Regions from separate parts of the Protofrankia sp. CiP1_Cm_nod4 genome, predicted to be linked through region 1. Evidence: predicted binding sites of a transcription regulator. Region 1 holds the regulator's gene; each other region holds the start of a gene.
What was found. The regulator LexA, encoded in region 1, represses DNA repair genes until DNA is damaged. The targets are predictions, from matches to a motif close to CGAACNNNNGTTCG.
Positions count from the first base shown of each region.

Region 2: ruvC (crossover junction endodeoxyribonuclease RuvC) is a predicted target of LexA. The motif match lies at 1,441-1,454, and genes of this name have one in related genera.
Region 3: dnaB (replicative DNA helicase) is a predicted target of LexA. The motif match lies at 1,411-1,424, and genes of this name have one in related genera.
Region 4: AC5LSR_RS04750 (alpha-ketoglutarate-dependent dioxygenase AlkB) is a predicted target of LexA. The motif match lies at 856-869, and genes of this name have one in related genera.

Region 1 covers NZ_CEVIVC010000003.1:24,905-27,102, forward strand. The annotation lists gene AC5LSR_RS01490 (LysM peptidoglycan-binding domain-containing protein) at 1-136, opposite strand, end outside; gene lexA (transcriptional repressor LexA) at 422-1,171, shown strand; gene miaA (tRNA (adenosine(37)-N6)-dimethylallyltransferase MiaA) at 1,189-2,103, shown strand; gene AC5LSR_RS01505 (EAL domain-containing protein) at 2,169-2,198, shown strand, end outside.
Region 2 covers NZ_CEVIVC010000055.1:13,408-15,605, reverse strand. The annotation lists gene ruvA (Holliday junction branch migration protein RuvA) at 1-711, opposite strand, end outside; gene ruvC (crossover junction endodeoxyribonuclease RuvC) at 708-1,244, opposite strand; gene AC5LSR_RS12645 (alpha/beta hydrolase) at 1,719-2,198, shown strand, end outside.
Region 3 covers NZ_CEVIVC010000032.1:34,370-36,567, forward strand. The annotation lists gene dnaB (replicative DNA helicase) at 1-1,285, opposite strand, end outside; gene rplI (50S ribosomal protein L9) at 1,923-2,198, opposite strand, start outside.
Region 4 covers NZ_CEVIVC010000013.1:22,114-24,311, reverse strand. The annotation lists gene AC5LSR_RS04755 (SOS response-associated peptidase) at 1-167, shown strand, start outside; gene AC5LSR_RS04750 (alpha-ketoglutarate-dependent dioxygenase AlkB) at 248-841, opposite strand; gene AC5LSR_RS04745 (HdeD family acid-resistance protein) at 1,067-1,621, opposite strand; gene AC5LSR_RS04740 (YceI family protein) at 1,967-2,198, opposite strand, start outside.

The DNA.
Region 1 (2,198 bases):
CGTCCCCGGTCGGCGCGGCCGACGACGTCACCCGGGCCACGGACAGCACCAGGCAGGACACCAGCATGACCAGGACAATCAGGACAACCCGGCCCCGCCCGGTCAGCCGCAGCGGAGGCTCAGCCGACGCCCGCATCGTCCACCTCCCCAACTTCCACCAGCACATACCACTTCCAACAACATGATCAAAGAACATCCGTTCGATCGAACGTCTGATCGAGTTTGTACCGCACGGTCCCGACGGAATCGTCGTGACACGCTCGAACAGACGTTTGAGATATCCGGCCGCGGCGGTTACGGTCGTAGCGATCAGATTCAGGTCAGATCCAGGTCGTGGCCGCCAGCTCCGGTTCACGGCAGAACGTCGGATATGCCGGGAGCGCAAGTCTGCCATGACCGACAACGAAGGAGTACGGCAGGGATGACCACCGACGACAACCGCACCCGCCGCGGCCGGCCACCCCGCGGCTCCGTGCGCGACCTGCCGGACGGGCCGGCGGACGCCACGGGCCTGACCCCCCGCCAGCGCAGGGTGCTTGAGGTGATCCGCGACGCCGTCGAGCGCCGAGGCTACCCGCCGAGCGTGCGGGAAATCGGCGATGCGGTGGGGCTCACGAGCACGTCCAGCGTCGCGCACCAGCTCAAGACGCTGGAGGAGAAGGGCTTCCTGCGCCGCGACCCGCACCGCCCGCGGGCCATGGAGGTCCTCTCCGCGCAGGCACCGGTACGCCCCGTGCCACGCCAGGCGCCCGCCGTTGGTACGCTCGCGGCAGGCTCGTCGGCGGCTGGCCCCGCACAGGCGGCCTATGTGCCGGTCCTCGGCCGCATCGCCGCGGGTGGGCCGATCCTCGCCGAGCAGGCGGTCGAGGAGGTCTTCCCGCTCCCCCGCGAGATCGTGGGGGAGGGCACCCTGTTCACCCTGCGGGTCGTCGGGGACTCCATGGTCAACGCCGCGATCTGCGACGGCGACTGGGTGGTCGTCCGCCAGCAGCCGGTCGCGGACAGCGGCGAGATCGTCGCCGCGATGATCGACGGCGAGGCGACGGTCAAGACGCTGCGCCGTCGTGACGGCCACGTCTGGCTCGAGCCGCAGAATCCGGCCTATGCTGACATTCCGGGTGACAGTGCGACGATCCTCGGCCGGATCGTCGCGGTTCTTCGCCGGGTCTGATCCTCCCGGGAGTGAGCATGGGCACAGGTGTCGACCGGCACCGCGCCGGCCGGGTCGTGGCTGTCGTCGGGCCGACAGCGGCCGGCAAGAGCGACCTGGCGATCGCGCTGGCCACCGAGCTGGGCGGTGAGATCGTCAACGCCGACTCCATGCAGCTCTACTGCGGGATGGACATCGGCACCGCCAAGGTGCCGCCGGCGGAACGCGGTGGTGTCCCCCATCACCTGCTCGATGTCTGGGAGGTCACCCGCGCCGCCGACGTAGCGTCCTACCAGGCGCTGGCCCGGCAGGCCGTCGACGGCCTGCTGGCCGCCGGCCGCACGCCGGTGCTCGTGGGCGGCTCCGGGCTCTACGTCCGGGCCGTCCTCGACGACCTCGCCTTCCCCGGCACCGACCCGGCCGTACGGGGACGGCTGGAGCGGGAGCTGTCCGAGCGGGGCCCGGCCGCGCTGCACGCCGATCTCGCCGCGCGGGCGCCGGCGGCGGCGGCGGCCATCCTGCCTGGCAACGGCCGGCGTATCGTGCGCGCGCTGGAGGTGGTGGAGCTCACCGGCGGCTTCACCGCCTCCCTGCCGGAGCACCGCTCGGTCTACGACGTGGTCCAGTTCGGCATCGACCACCCGCAGCTCGACGAGAGGATCGCCGGCCGGGTGGCCGGTATGTGGGCCGCCGGCATGATCGAGGAGGTCCGCGCCCTCGTCGACATGGGCCTGCGGGACGGCCCCACCGCGTCCCGGGCGCTGGGCTACGCCCAGGTTCTCGCCTGGCTCGACGGCGCGCTCGATTCGGCCGAGTCGGCCCGGCTCGCGACAATCGCCGCGACGCGCCGACTTGCACGCAGACAAAGGTCGTGGTTTCGGCGCGATCCTCGCATAATTTGGCTGGACCGTCCCGACGTCGAACAGGTGGCGGGCATGGTCGACTCGGCCTGAACGTGCGACGACTCCGTGGCTCGTTCTTCCCGCCGGCTGGAGACACCCGTCGTCTGGAGACATGTGTGACCGCGATCGAGTTGAACCTCGTCCCG
Region 2 (2,198 bases), on a different contig from region 1:
GATGCTGCCGGCGGCGATAGCCTGCGGGCTACCGGGGACGTCACGGCCCGCCCGGCCGCCCGGCCCGGCACCACCGCGGCCGTTGCCGGCCGGCACCGTGGCCAGCGCATCGGCCGCGCTGGCGGCCAGGGGGTCGGCCAGCGCGGCGGCCAGCGCGTCGTCGGCCTCCCGCGCGGTGTAACCGAGCCCGAGCAGCGCAAGACGGACCTGCTCGGCGGCGGCGACACCCGTACCCGCGGCCGGCGTGGCACCGCCGCCGGTGCCCCCGCCCCCACCCACACCGTCATCTCCCGCGGACGGCATCGGCGTGGGCGGGCCGAGCCGGTCCTTGAGGTCGAGGACGATGCGCTGCGCGCCCTTGCGGCCGATGCCGGGCACCTTCGTCAGCGCCGCGAGATCCTCCGCCGCGACCGCACGGCGGACGCTGTCCGGGCTGTGGACGCCGAGCACGGCCTGGGCGAGCCGGGGGCCGACCCCGGAGGCGCTCTGCAGGGTCTCGAAGACGTCACGCTCGTTGGCGTCGACGAAGCCGTAGAGCGTCAGCTCGGTCTCCCGGACGACCAGGGTGGTGACCAGTCGTGCCTGCTGCCCGACCCGCAGCCCGGCCAGGGTCGTGGGGGTGCACTGGACGAGCAGCCCGACCCCGCCCACCTCGACGACGGCGGCGTCGGGCGACAGGGCGGCAACCGTCCCGGCCACGGACGCGATCATCTGCGGCTCCCGCTGGCGGCCGCGGAAGCCTGCCTGACTGCGGCCTGCATCCGGGCGAGCGCCGGCCCCCGCGACAGGTGGCACAGCGCAAGAGCCAGGGCGTCGGCGGCGTCGGCCGGCCGCGGCGGGTCGGACAGCCCCAGCAGGCGGCTGACCATGAAGGTGACCTGGGCCTTGTCCGCCCGGCCGCTCCCGCTCACCGCGGCCTTCACCTCGCTGGGGGTGTACAGCGCGACCGGCAGGCCACGGCGGGCCGCGCTGACGATCGCCACCGCCCCGGCCTGCGCGGTACCCATGACCGTCCGGACGTTGGCCTGGCTGAACACCCGCTCGACAGCGACCGCGTCGGGGCGGTGCCGGTCCATCCACTCACCGAAGCCGCGTTCGAGCGCCCACAGCCGGGCGGCGACGTCGTCGGCGGCGGGCGTGCGCAGCACACCGACCTCGACCAGCGACGCCCGCCGGCCCGGCCCGCCCTCGACAACCCCGAGACCGCAGCGGGTAAGCCCCGGATCGACCCCCAGCACCAGCACCGGCACCCTCCACGACCAGCTCGTCGACCGTCGTCCCGACCGTCCGCCGGGCATCGTGACCGCCGGACGGCCCGCAGCGGCCGGCTGCCAGCCCGGGACGACAACCCGGGGAGACAACCGTGATCACGCAGCCCTCGGCCCGCCAGCGGGCCGGGGAACCGGCCCTCCCGGCGGTTCGCCACGATTGTGGCATGCCTGAACGCCTGTTCGAGCGCAGCGACACGCCTACCCAGACGCCGACCCGACAAACACCCACCGCCGGCCGGGCAGCGGCCCGGCCATCACCCACCGCCGGCGGCCGGCGTCAACCGGCTGTCCGCAACGCCACCCGCGGCCATCGGCCCGGTGCGGATCAGCATATGGTGAGATGACCGGCGGTGCCCCGTGGAGATCGCCGACGCCCCGCCGGGCCAACGGGAAATCCTGCCGACAAGCACCGGGAGACGCCGGGAAACCGGGAAATGAGGTCCACGCATGGGCTCCGATCCCGCCGCCGGCACCGAGCCGGCCGTGCTGGCGCAGCCAGCCGTGCCGGCGCAGCCAGCCGGGCCGGCGGCCGGACACGGCGACGGGCGGGCGCCACGCGCGGATCCGCCGGGCCAGCCACGTCACGTCCGCCTCGACGCCGGTGACGTGGAACTGTCCGGGCTGCTGGCCGAGCCCGACGGCCAGCCGCGGGCTCTCGTCGTCGGCCTGCCCGGCGGGGGGATGCGCGCATCCTACTTCCACGGCCGGACGCACCCGGACCTGTCCCTGCTGGCCATCGGCACGGCCCTGGGATTCAGCGTGCTGGCGCTGGACCGCCCCGGCTACGGAGCGTCGGCGGGGCTCGGCCTGCCCCACCAGCGGCTGGCCGGGCAGACCGCCATCACCTGGCGGGCGCTGGAGGCGTTCACCGCGTCCCATGCCGTGGGGGCGGGCCTGTTCCTGATCGGCCACTCGTTCGGCACGATG
Region 3 (2,198 bases), on a different contig from region 1:
CGACGATCAGGTCGGCCTCGCCGGCGCGGGCCGACTCCTTCTCCACGGCGTCCTCCCGGTACAGCAGGATCACGGCGTCCGCGTCCTGCTCCAGGGAGCCGGACTCGCGCAGGTCGGAGATCTGCGGGCGTTTGTCCGCGCGCTGCTCCGAGGCACGGTTGAGCTGGGAGATCGCCACCACCGGGATGTCGAGCTCCTTGGCGAGCAGCTTGAGCGAGCGCGATATCTCGCTGACCTCCTGCTGGCGGCTCTCGGTGCGCTTCGGCGAGGACATCAGCTGGAGGTAGTCGAGGACGATCATCCGCAGGCCGTTGCGCTGCTTCAGGCGGCGGGCCTTCGCCCGGATCTCCATCATGGTCAGGTGCGGGCTGTCGTCGATGAACAGGGGCGCGTCGGCGACCTCGCCCATCCGGCGGGCCAGGCGGGCCCAGTCGTCATCGGTGAGCCGGCCGGTGCGGATGTTCTGCAGGGACACCCGCGCCTCCGCCGACAGCAGCCGCATGGTGATCTCCATCCGGCTCATCTCCAGCGAGAAGATCACGGACGTCATGCCGTTACGGATCGACGCGGACCGGGCGAGGTCCAGCCCGAGTGTGCTCTTGCCGACGGCGGGCCTGGCCGCAATGATCCACAGTTGGCCGCCGTGGAGACCGTTGGTCAGCTCGTCGAGATCGTTGAAGCCGGTGGGGACGCCGGTCAGCGCGCCGTCGTGCCCCGCGATCGCCTCGATCTCCTCCAGCGCGGGGTTGAGCAGGTCGCCGAGGGGCGCGTAGTCCTCACTCGAGCGGCGTTCGGTGACCTCGTAGACGGCGGCCTGCGCGCGGTCGACCACCTCGTCCACGTCCTGGGCGGGGCCGTAGGCGAGCTGGACGATGCGGGTGCCCGCCTCGGCGAGACGGCGCAGAACAGCCTTCTCCGCGACGATGCGGGCGTAGTAGCCGGCGTTCGCCGCGGTCGGGACGCTGGAGATGAGGGTGTGCAGGTAGCCCGGCCCGCCGACGCGCTCGAGCAGGTCCCGTCGGGCGAGCTCGGCGGCGACGCTGATCACGTCAGCCGGCTCGCCACGGCCGTAGAGATCGCCGATGACGCCGTAGACCGTGCTGTGCGCGGGGCGGTAGAAGTCGCTCGCGGAGAGCACCTCGACGACGTCGGCGATCGCGTCCTTCGACAGCATCATGCCGCCCAGCGCGCTCTGCTCGGCGGCCAGATCATGCGGCGGCGTGCGGTCGAGCTCGACCGGCCCGCCGGAAGCGGCCCGGGCGCGGTCGACATCGGTCAGCGTCATGGCCGTGACCCCGTCATGATCGTGGCCCCCGTCATGCCTGCCCCTCTCCCGCGCGTCACAGTCCCGCGCAGTACGGTCCCGCGCAGTGCCGTCCCGCGCGGTACAGTTCCACACCACACCGTAGTCGAACATATGTTCGCCTACGGTGGTGGCCCCGTCAATCCTCGAGAGGTGTCTCGTCGAGCACTCCACCGGGCGTCGACTGTATGAGCGGGCCCGGCCGGCAGCCAAAAAGTTATCCACAGGCTCTGTGGATAACTTTGTGTACAACCCCGGAAAGGCTGGGGAAATCGCTGGGACAAGCCCGTCGGGGCTGTGGACAACCAGTCGGCGCCGGCGTCGACTGTGCTGCTATCAGCGCAGGAAGGGCGTCATCACCGTCCATCCCCTGTGGATGGAAGAAATTCGACGACGAATCGTACGCGGACCCCCGAACCGGCCTCCGCACGTCCAGCCGCCTGACGTCCAGCCGCCTGACGGTCAGCCGCCCAGGAAGCACAACGGGTGACCGCGACGCCGGCATCGGCCGGCCCAGCAGGAGCGTGCGCGCCCAAGGCAAAGGCCACGCGACAGAGATCATCGCGTGGCCTTTGCCCGTGCCCGCCCCGTCAGGGCGCCGGCCGCGGGCGGGCGGTCATCAGGCGGAGACGACGTCCAGCTTGACGGTCGCCACGACCTCCTGGTGCAGATGCACCGACACGGTGTGGGACCCGAGCGCCTTGATCGGCGAGGGCAGCTCGACCCGTCGACGGTCCAGGTCCGGGCCGCCGGCGGCGGCCACGGCCGCCACCACGTCCGCCGCTGTCACCGAACCGAACAGCCGGCCCTCCTTGCCCGCCCGGCTGACCAGCCGGATCGGCAGGGTAGCGAGCTGGCCGGCGATCTCCTTCGCCTGCCCGAGATCGCGTATCTC
Region 4 (2,198 bases), on a different contig from region 1:
GACCCGCGCCAGCCGGAGTGCTGCGCGCCTACCCGGTCGACACCCAGGTCGGCAACGTGCGTAACAACGGCCCGCATCTGCTGGAGCCGGTCACCCCGGCCGGCGACGGGGACGGCGTGGGCTCGCGGGCCGCCCGCTCCGGTGCGGCCCCGGTCGACCGTGAGTGACTTCCGTCCATGGGCCATCCGCCGGATGACGCGCTCCAGGCGCGCCGGTGAGAGCGTTCTGAAGCTGACGAGGAGACCCCTCACGCGGCCCACCGCCAGGACGCGCTGATCCGCGGGCCGCAGGAAGCGACTTTCGGGACCGCGTGCTCCCAGTCGGCCTGGCAGCGGCCGCCTATCACCAGAAGATCTCCGGACGCGGGGAGCAGCGTCCGGCCGGCGCCACCACCGCGTGGACGGAGCCGGAAGGGACGCCGTGCCCCCAGCGTCACGATCGCGATCAGAGTGTTGCCGAGCCTGCGCAGCTCACGGTCGCGGTGGAACGCGACGCTGTCGTCACCGTCCCGGTAGAAGTTGAGCCCGACCGAGCCGAACGGCACCTGATAATGCGCGCACAGAGAGCTACGTATAGTAGCCAGGATGGGATGGGGGAGGGGTTCGGCGGCCTTGTACCACCGTGACAGCCGTGGATCGTCGACCATGCGCTCGTACATCCACCGTCGGCCCTGCCGCCACGGGACCTCGCTGGCGAGGGTCTCGTAAAGGTCGTCGGCGCCGCGCAGCCACCCGGGTGCCACGTCGGCCCACGACGTCCCATCGAGGTGGATACGGCTGAATGCCGGGCTGGTAGTGACCTCGGGATCACCGATGGTCAACAGGCTGCACTGGAGGGGCATAGAAGTACGATACCCGAACATATGTTCGATATCGAGCGTGTCGGGCAGGCCGGCCACCGGGGGCGATGTCCCGGTGGCCCCGCGCTCTGGCAACACGGATGACCGGAGCGGCTCTGGCCGCGGCCACAAGCGCTGCCGGTGCCCGGCGATCCCCGCCCGGGAATGTCGGTGGAAGCCGGCCGGCTCCGCCCGAGCCGGCCGGGCCGGCGATCCGGGTCCTGGGTATCAGGCTCGCGACTCCCGGCGGACCGCAAGAGCGCGCGTGATCTGTGCGACGCCGTGCACGATCAGCTCGATCCCGAATATCACCGCCAGGATGAAGACGGTGGCCGACGGCCACACCAGGGCGAGAATGCCGATGCCCATCGCCAGGAGACCGATGAACAGGCCCCACCCCCATGGGCGTCCGTGCCCGTGCGCGTAGCCGGCCATGGCGACACGCACGGCACCGGCCACCAGCAGGCAGATACCGACGATGAGGGCCAGTGTCCACAAGGTGACACCCGGCCAGGCGAGTGCGACGATCCCGCCGATCACGAGCAGGACACCGAAGAGAGCGGAGGCGTCCTCACCCGCACGGGTCGTCGCGGCCATGTCCATGATTCCGGCCAGCACCAGCCCGACACCGATCAGGATCGCCAGTGTGCGCGCGGCGGCGAAGGGATGGGCGACCAGGAGCGCGCCGAGAACCGTCACCGCGATTCCCAGGAAGAGCCCTGCCATCCAGACCGTGCCCGAAGCTCCGCCGTGGTGACGGTGCGTCTCTGCCGTCGTCATCATGATTGTCATCTCCAGGGTCGCTCATACCTTCCGACCTGGACAAGTGGTTCCCCGCGCCGGGCGCCGCCAGTCCTCGATGCCGGCCCTGGGCGGCTCCCGCTCCCCGGCGCCACGGCGTCTTTCCGCTGCTCCGCTGCTCAGGGCGAACGGTGTCCCGGCCGTTCGTGCCGTGCCCGTCCGCCGCGCGCTGGCCCGGCCGGCGGGCGGCTCCGGCCGGGTGCGCCGGGATGCCCGGCCGGCGCGGTGTGGCCGGCCTACCGGCGGCCCGAGCGGTCCCGGGTTCTGGATCAGGGCGGTTCTTGACCGCTGGCGCGGCTGTCGGCCGTTGGTCCTGTGCGGTCCTGATCAGAACGTCCTGATGGCCGAGATGTCAGCATCGATCGTGACTTTGTCGCCGATGAGGACGCCTCCCGCCTCCAGCGGCGCGTTCCAGGTGAGGCCGAAGTCCTTCCGGCTGAGGGATGACGTGGCGGCGAATCCCACCCGGCTGTGGCCGGACGGGTCCACCGCGCTGCCCTGGAACTCGACCGCTACCTCGACCACGCGCGTCGTGCCGTGGATGGTCAGGCCGCCGGTG